DNA from 2 places in the Arthrobacter sp. efr-133-TYG-120 genome. Region 1 is predicted to be linked to the other one. Evidence: riboswitches for the same ligand, from Rfam matches in the RefSeq annotation. Region 1 holds a riboswitch; the other holds the start of a gene.
What was found. A riboswitch is a leader RNA that binds a small molecule or an ion and turns the genes downstream of it on or off. The one in region 1 is predicted to bind thiamine pyrophosphate.

Region 1 (3,953 bases):
AACTGACGCACGATATCAACCGCTTGCGGGCCCAGTGGGAAGGCATCGAAAGCCAGTCCACGTCCACCAAGATCCTGGCTCCGGAACTGCTGTACGGCGAACCGGACCTCACCATCAAGGTTGTCCGTGACGTCTTCAACGAGGACTTCTCCAAGCTCATCGTCTCCGGCGATGAAGCCTGGGACACCATCGAGGCCTACGTCACGTACGTGGCGCCGGACCTGGTGGGACGCCTCGAGAAGTGGACCTCGGACCAGGACATTTTCTCGGCATGGCGCGTGGACGAACAGATCCACAAGGCCTTGGAGCGCAAGGTCTTCCTGCCCTCCGGTGGTTCGCTCGTGATCGACCGCACGGAGGCCATGACGGTTGTCGACGTCAACACCGGGAAGTTCACCGGCAGCGGCGGCAACCTCGAGGAGACCGTCACCAAGAACAACCTTGAGGCTGCCGAGGAAGTGGTCCGCCAGCTCCGCTTGCGCGACATCGGTGGAATCATCGTCATCGACTTCATCGACATGGTCCTGGAATCCAACCGCGATCTCGTGTTGCGCCGCCTGGTCGAGTGCCTCGGCCGGGACCGTACCAAGCACCAGGTCGCCGAGGTGACCTCGCTTGGATTGGTCCAGATGACCCGCAAGCGCATGGGCACCGGCCTGCTGGAGGTCTTCGGCGAGCAGTGCGAGACGTGCGCAGGGCGCGGAATCGTCACGCACGACGAGCCCGTGGAGCACCGTCGGGCCAACGTCGTGGCAGCTGAACACCACCACCCGCGCACGGAGTCACAGCCAGCCGTCCGCCCCGAGCAGCGCAAGCGTCGCCGCGGCCGCGGCACGGGGCCGGGGACCACTGAACTGCCCGTCACCCCTTCGGTGCCGGTCCACACTGTGGAATCCACCGACCCGAACCGGCAGGCAGCCACCCGCGCAGCCCTTGCCACCATCGCGGCTGCAGCCCACGCTGCCCACCTGCACGACGACGAGCTCCACCACGCGGCGGAATTGCTCGCCGACGGGCACGCAGCGGAAGTAACCCCGGTCCGGGCCCCAGCGGCCCCGGTCCAGGCTCCGGCCGCTGCTTCGAGTGGCGAGGAACGTTCGAAGCCTGTGCTGCGATTCGGCGGCGAGGAAGTTGCGTTGCCTTTCGTCCACCACGAAGAGGAGGCTGCAAGTGGCACACCTGCCATGAGCCTGGACCTATTGGCACAGGCATTCGCAGGCCTCGGAGAAGCTCCGGACACCGCCACGACGTCAACGTCAGCCAAGGAAACCCCCGCAGAGGCCCCCGCAGCCGTTGCAAGCGGTGAATCCCCGGACTCGGGTTCGCGTGGACGCCGAGGCCGACGCAACCGTAGCGCCAGCCGGGCCCAGGGTGCCGCCAACGCCACCAACGTGGAGCACCACGAGGTTGCCGCGGCTGCTTCCGGTGGGGCCGCGCACGAGGCCAAGGCGGCAGACGCCGCCCCGACGAAGCCGACGGCGGCAGCGGAACCGATCATCCTCGGCGTCGGTGTGCCGAAGTCCGAACTCTGAACGCAGTACCGTGCCTAAGCCCCGGCCGTTTCCGCTCCTGTGGAAACCGCCGGGGTTTCGGCGTTGTGGGCCAATCCGCCGACCCTGGCAGTCCGGTTGCAATGGGCGATTTCAGCGGGCGAGGCGTGATCAGGGTTAAGCTAGGGGACTGACACGGGGTGCCGCGCACCGAGCCGGCTGAGACCAGACCCGTTGAACCTGTCCGGTTAGCACCGGCGAAGGGATGTCTCGCATGACTGTTTCGGCGCAATCATCTGTCTACCCGCTCAAGGCCATCCAGCGCCCCATCCCCAGGGTCCTCAGCATCGCCGGCTCGGACCCCTCAGGTGGTGCTGGGATCCAGGCAGACCTGAAGAGCATTGCGGCCAATGGCGGCTACGGCATGGCCGTCATCACGGCGCTCACTGTACAAAACACACAGGGCGTCACTGGCGTCCATGTGCCTCCCGTGGAGTTCCTGCGCCAGCAATTGGACGCCATTAGCGACGACATCACGGTTGATGCCGTCAAGATCGGCATGCTCGGGGACGCGGCGGTCATCCACGAAGTCCGCCGCTGGCTCGGCAAGGCGCGCCCCGCCGTCGTCGTCCTGGATCCAGTGATGATCGCGACCAGTGGCGACAGGCTCCTCGCGGAGTCCGCTGAAACCGCACTGCGGGAACTGCTGCCCCTCGCAGACCTGGTGACCCCCAACCTTCCGGAATTGGCCATGCTGCTTGGCGAGCCTGTTGCCACTGATTGGGCATCGGCGTTGGAGCAAGGCAAGCGCCTGGCCGCTAGCTGCGGAAACACCGTCCTGGTGAAGGGGGGCCATCTGCAGGGAGCCGGCTGCCCCGATGCCCTGGTCAATACCGGGGGAGTCCTGAGCCAGGACGTGGTGGAATTCGCCGGCCAACGGGTGGAGACCCGCAATAGCCATGGGACGGGATGTTCCCTGTCGTCGGCGATGGCGACGGCCAAGGCGCGGCTCGGCGATTGGGAGTCTGCTTTGCGTGTCGTCAAGCCCTGGCTCCAGGAGGCGCTGACCCGGTCCGAGGTGCTGGAAGTAGGGAAGGGCAACGGGCCGATCCATCATTTCCACGCGCTCCAGCAGGCCCTTCAACCGGGGGACTTCGCCGTCCGGATGTGGGACGCCGCCCAAACGGAACTGGCAGCCATTTATGGCTTGGACTTCATCCAGCACTTGCAATCCGGTGGTCTCAGCGAAGCGCAGTTCAGCTACTACCTGTCCCAGGATGCCATCTATCTCAACGGCTATTCCAGGGTCCTGGCACGGGCAAGCGCCCTCGCTCCGAGTGAAACCGAACAGCTGTTCTGGGCCCGCGGCTCGCAGATGTGCCTTGAAGTCGAATCCGAGCTGCACCGGAATTGGCTCAGTGGACGCCAGGTGAGCGGAGAGCTGGGCCCGGTCACCAAGGCCTACGTGGACCACTTGCTGGCGGCATCGGCGTCGGGAAGCTATGCGGTGCTGGTTGCTGCCGTGTTGCCTTGCTACTGGTTGTACGCCGAGGTGGGACAGCGGCTCCACCATGGGTTTGTCGAGGCCGGAGTATCGGACGAGCACCCCTATGCGGATTGGCTGCGCACCTACGCGGACGAGGCGTTCGCGGAGGCCACCCGCAAGGCGATCGACATCACGGATGCCGCCGCGCAGGTTGCGTCGCCCGCGGAGTGCACAGCGATGATGGAGGCGTTTGCCCAATCCTGCCGCTATGAAACGGCGTTCTTCGATGCTCCAAGGTTGCACGGCTGAGCCGGTCTTCCGGGGAGGAGGCACCGGAACGCGGCTTGCCCCCGCAGGCGTTGCAGCGTGTCGGCGTGAGGATCCGAGCTTTTCGCGGCCGGCAGGGTAAGGTGGACGGGCACGGTACCGGATGGCGGCATAGCCAGTCTGTGGCAGCCATCACGTGGCAGCCTCCGGACCTGGCCTCATTTGCAGCCGAAGGCGAAACTAGCGTAATCTAGATCTTCGGTGCTTACGCCAACACTTGGGTTATGCCCCTAGAAACCGTTCATTTGGAACTGACCTTTCATTTAGAACTATTCGAGGGATGACTCATGGATTCCGTACCGGAGTCCACGGCGTTGAGGCACAGCGTGAACCAGGCCCGTTTTTGGATCGGGGTTCCGCACGCAAATTTAGTAATAAACGTCGAGAGAAGTGAGTGCCCAAGTGGTGTACGCGATTGTCCGCGCAGGCGGCCGCCAAGAAAAGGTTTCCGTTGGAGACTACGTAACCCTGAACCGCGTCCCCGGTGGAGCCGGCAGCACCCTTGAGCTGCCCGCACTGCTCCTGGTGGACGGTGACAAGGTCACCTCCGCAGCTGCGGATCTGGCCAAGGTCAAGGTTACGGCTGAGATCCTCGAAGACCTCCGTGGTCCGAAGATCGTCATCCAGAAGTTCAAGAACAAGACCGGCTA
Region 2 (3,953 bases), on a different contig from region 1:
ACTCGCCCCCATTCCGGGAGCTCCCCGCCCCGGAGTCGGCCGCCGGTCCGGCGCCTGTTCCCGAACGTGGGCGGGTGGCCGGCACGTAACCAGGCACCCAGACGCCCGCAGCAGTGAGCATGTCCCTTGCTTGCGCCAGAACCGTGTTCGGGTCACCGTCCAGAAGCACCGCCGGCGTCGAACCTCCCGAGGAGGAACTGCCCGGCTGAAGCACCACAATCCGGTCCACGAGGTCTTTCCAGACCGATACCCGGTGTTCCACCACCACCAAGGTGGCGCCGGTCTTGTCCAGGCAGCGGCCCACGGCATCGCGCACTTCCAAGACGCCGGCCGGGTCAAGGTTGGCGGTCGGCTCGTCCAGGAGGATCAGGCCGGGACGCATCGCCAGTATGCCGGCGAGCGCAAGGCGCTGTTTCTGCCCGCCCGAGAGGGCCGACGTCGGGTGGTCGAGCGAAAAGTTGCCGCTGGCACTGCCACCGGCCCTCCGCAGCAGCCCGACGTCGTCGAGCGCTTCATGGACCCGCTTCCAAATCTCGTCCCGCGGCACGCAAAGGTTCTCGGCGCCGAACGCGACGTCGTCGCCCAGGCGGGAAAGCACCACCTGGGTTTCGGGGTCCTGTTGCATGAGTCCGGCACGGCCCCGCTGGGCCTTCGGGGAAACGCCGTCAACCAGCAACGAGCCGGTCTCGTCGGCGTCGTCGCCTTCCTCGCCCAGCACGCCCGCCAGGGCATGGAGGAACGTCGACTTGCCTGCGCCCGAGGGGCCAAGCAGCAGGACGCGCTCGCCCGGACGGATGTCCAGGTCCAGGGCGTGGATGGCCTGCGTGGTGCGGCCGGCGTGCCGCCAGCCCCAGCCCTGCGCGGAAATGGCGGCGGGTCGCACCACGGCAGAGGTGCCGGAATCAGGACTGGGCATCAGGAAAAGACGGGCTCCGAGGCGGCCTTGCGTGACGCGAACGCGCTCAGGACACCGGTCCTGGCCAGGCCGCGGGTAGCGATCCAGGACAGGGCACCGGCAATGACGGCCCCGGAGATCGTGCAGAACACGATGTACGCGAGCTTGTCGACCGGCTCGTAGGCTATGTTCCAGCCCCACGGCAAGAAGGAGTCGTTCAGGCCGCAGAACAGGCCCGCACCGGCACCGGCCAGCAGGGACACCGGCAGGTTGAACTTCTTGTACATGAAGGCCAGGAAAATGAGTTCCGCCCCCAAGCCCTGGAGCAGGCCCGAGATCAGCACCGTGGTGCCGTACTGGGAACCCATGATGAGCTCGCTCGTGGCGGCCACTGTTTCGCAGAAAATTGCCGCACCGGGCTTGCGGACGATGAGCATGCCCAAGACTGCCGGAATCATCCAGCCGCCGGCGATCAGGCCACTCAGGGGCGGGTAGCCCGCGGACATAGGCGTGGCAACCAAAGCCATCTGGTCCCATGCCCAGAAGATCACGCCACCGGCGATCGAGATGAGTGCCGCCACGACGATGTCCACGACGCGCCAGTTGTAACCAGGCTTGGTGAGGCCCGGCCTTGCAGAAATACCAGTCATTTTGTCCTCCTGAGGAACAGGAGGGGAAAGTGTTCCCGGTTGCCTGCGAGCGGCTTCCGCCGCGCCGGTCCGGACACTATGAGAACTCGACTCCCTTGCGCCGGTACTAGCCGGATCAGGTTCGAGGGTCTGCGGCTGTCCGCACTCTCAGCGCCCGTCCTCCGTGCCGCATTGCTGCGTGCCCGACGGCGGCGCTCCCCTGTCGTTATCAATCCACCCTTTTGGGCGTGGTTCAGTTTACACCTTGGCGGGGTTGCGGGCGCTGTGTTGGCGTCCGCGGAACGGTCACAAACACGCGGGGACGAGGGATTCTGCTGGATCACTCGCCGGGTGAGCGCAGGCCGGCCCGGAATGGCGCGGGCGGCCGCAGAAACTGGGACAATGATCCAGCAGAATGTGACGCGGCAGAGCGGGCAAAGGAGCGGTCTTGGCAGGCAATGGCGAAGCGAACAGCACCACGGTGGCGGAACCGAGGCTCGCCGCAAGCGTGATCCTGGTCCGGGATGCCGCGGTTCCCGGGGGCTCTGAAGGTGCGGCGCAGGCTTTGGAGGTGTTCGTCCAGCACCGGGTTTCCACGATGGATTTCGCCGCGGGCATGGTGGTCTTCCCCGGGGGCCGGGTGGACCAGGTGGACAGCTCCGGCTGGGACTTCGCGGACGACGTCGTCGAGCAGCACGCCGCTGCATGGCACCGGAGCAGCATCGCCGTCGAGCCTGCCTCCGCCAGGTTCAACGCCGGCCGGGTGCTGGCGGCCGCGCAGCGTGAGGTGTTCGAAGAGGCCGGGCTGAAGCTTGACGCCGCCACCCTCCGCCCGTGGGCCAACTGGGTCACTCCGCAGGACCAGCCCAAGCGCTTCGACACGTACTTCTACCTTGCCTGCCCGGTTTCCGGTGCCGAGCCAAGGCACCAGACCACGGAAGCGTCGTCGTCCTTGTGGATGCCCGTCCGCGGAATCCTGGACGCCGAAGTCGCCGGAACACTCAAGCTCATGCCGCCCACGCTGGCGCTGCTGGATGAGCTCCTCGCCCTCGGCACAGTGGAAGCGATACTGGGCGAGGACCGTGACATCGTGCCTGTCCGTCCAAAGCCCGGGGCCTTGGAGGAGTTCTTCCGGCAGAGGCGCCAAGCTCCATCCGTTGCTCCGGAACTGCCCTGAAGTGGGGTTAGGCTGGGGACGGTCCTGTTTCCACCCGCAAGGAGTCCCGGAATGAACCTCCTCATCAAACTGCTCGGCACCGGCGTGAGCATCGGCGCTGGCTTTGTCGGCACCAAGCTCGTCAATGCGCTGTGGGAAAAGTCCACCGGCAAGAAACCTCCCAAGGGTCACGATGATATGGAGGCAAGCCTGCGCTCTGCACTGACCTTCGCCCTGATTTCGGCGACTGTCAGCGCCGTCATCCAGGTTTTCGCAAGCCGCAGTACCCAGCGCGCCATCTCGCGTTTCTCGAAGACACAGGACATCGTCTAGGCTGACGGCCCGCCGTTGGCGCCGTGAGGGCCTGGGCTCCCACCGTTCCCGCTGTGGGGAGTTGTCGGGTCGGCTTGGGCTTTCTCCGCTGCCCGTTGACCGGCGGCCCGCAGCACCACGGCCTCGAGTTCGTCGATGCTCAGCAACTCGGGGTGCAGGTGCTTGGTCCGGTAGCCTGCGCGGCCCACCATGTGTGCGGACACCGGCACCGTCAGCAATTGGAAGATCCAAGCGACGGCCAGGATCGGCCACACCCACCATTCGCGCATCTGCAGCCCGATGGCCGCCAAGACGAGGAACAGCCCGAGCACTTGCGGCTTGGTAGCTGCGTGCATGCGGCTCATCAGGTCCGGGAAGCGCAACAGGCCGATCGCCGCGCCCAATGACATCACCGCACCGACGATCAGCAGCACCGCGGTGACGGCATCGATGACGGCATCCGCTCCGGTGGCGTCAGGAGTCATTGACCTGTCCTCTCCGGTCGGCCACGAAGCGCGCCACCGTCACCGATCCGATGAAACCGATCAGCGTCAGCGCGACGAGCAGCACGAGGTTGTTGAGGTGCCTGTTGACGGCCATGTCGATGGCCAGCGCAGCACCCAGTATGGCGAGCAGCACGTCCGAGGCGAGCACCCGGTCCAGCAGGGACGGCCCGACGGCGATCCTGTAGATCGCGCCGGCGGCGGCGAGGCTAAGGATCACCGCCGTGACGATCAGCACGATGTCTTTCACGAGCGAGCTCCCCTCGTTGCAGGCCAGCCTTCGGCCTGGAGTGCGTCCATTTCCGCCTGGGTACCCATGATCCGGATCAGCGAGGCCTCCGTGTCTTGGACTTCCTTGCGCAGCTTGGCGGTGTCCACATCGTTGCGGACATTGAGCCCATGGATATAGAGCGTGGACGTCGAGCGGTCCACCTCCACCACCAAGGAACCCGGAATCA

Region 2: another riboswitch for thiamine pyrophosphate. It lies ahead of QRN51_RS17705 (ECF transporter S component); the one in region 1 lies ahead of QRN51_RS18120 (bifunctional hydroxymethylpyrimidine kinase/phosphomethylpyrimidine kinase).

What each region holds. Positions count from the first base shown of each region.
Region 1 is NZ_JARVRI010000032.1:66,242-70,194, forward strand. Features, by position in the region: gene QRN51_RS18115 (Rne/Rng family ribonuclease) at 1-1,532, shown strand, start outside; TPP riboswitch at 1,677-1,773, shown strand; gene QRN51_RS18120 (bifunctional hydroxymethylpyrimidine kinase/phosphomethylpyrimidine kinase) at 1,765-3,285, shown strand; gene rplU (50S ribosomal protein L21) at 3,706-3,953, shown strand, end outside.
Region 2 is NZ_JARVRI010000031.1:51,714-55,666, reverse strand. Features, by position in the region: gene QRN51_RS17710 (ABC transporter ATP-binding protein) at 1-916, opposite strand, end outside; gene QRN51_RS17705 (ECF transporter S component) at 916-1,545, opposite strand; TPP riboswitch at 1,620-1,756, opposite strand; gene QRN51_RS17700 (NUDIX hydrolase) at 1,973-2,701, shown strand; gene QRN51_RS17695 (DUF4235 domain-containing protein) at 2,753-3,013, shown strand; gene mnhG (monovalent cation/H(+) antiporter subunit G) at 3,010-3,477, opposite strand; gene QRN51_RS17685 (MrpF/PhaF family protein) at 3,467-3,745, opposite strand; gene QRN51_RS17680 (Na+/H+ antiporter subunit E) at 3,742-3,953, opposite strand, start outside.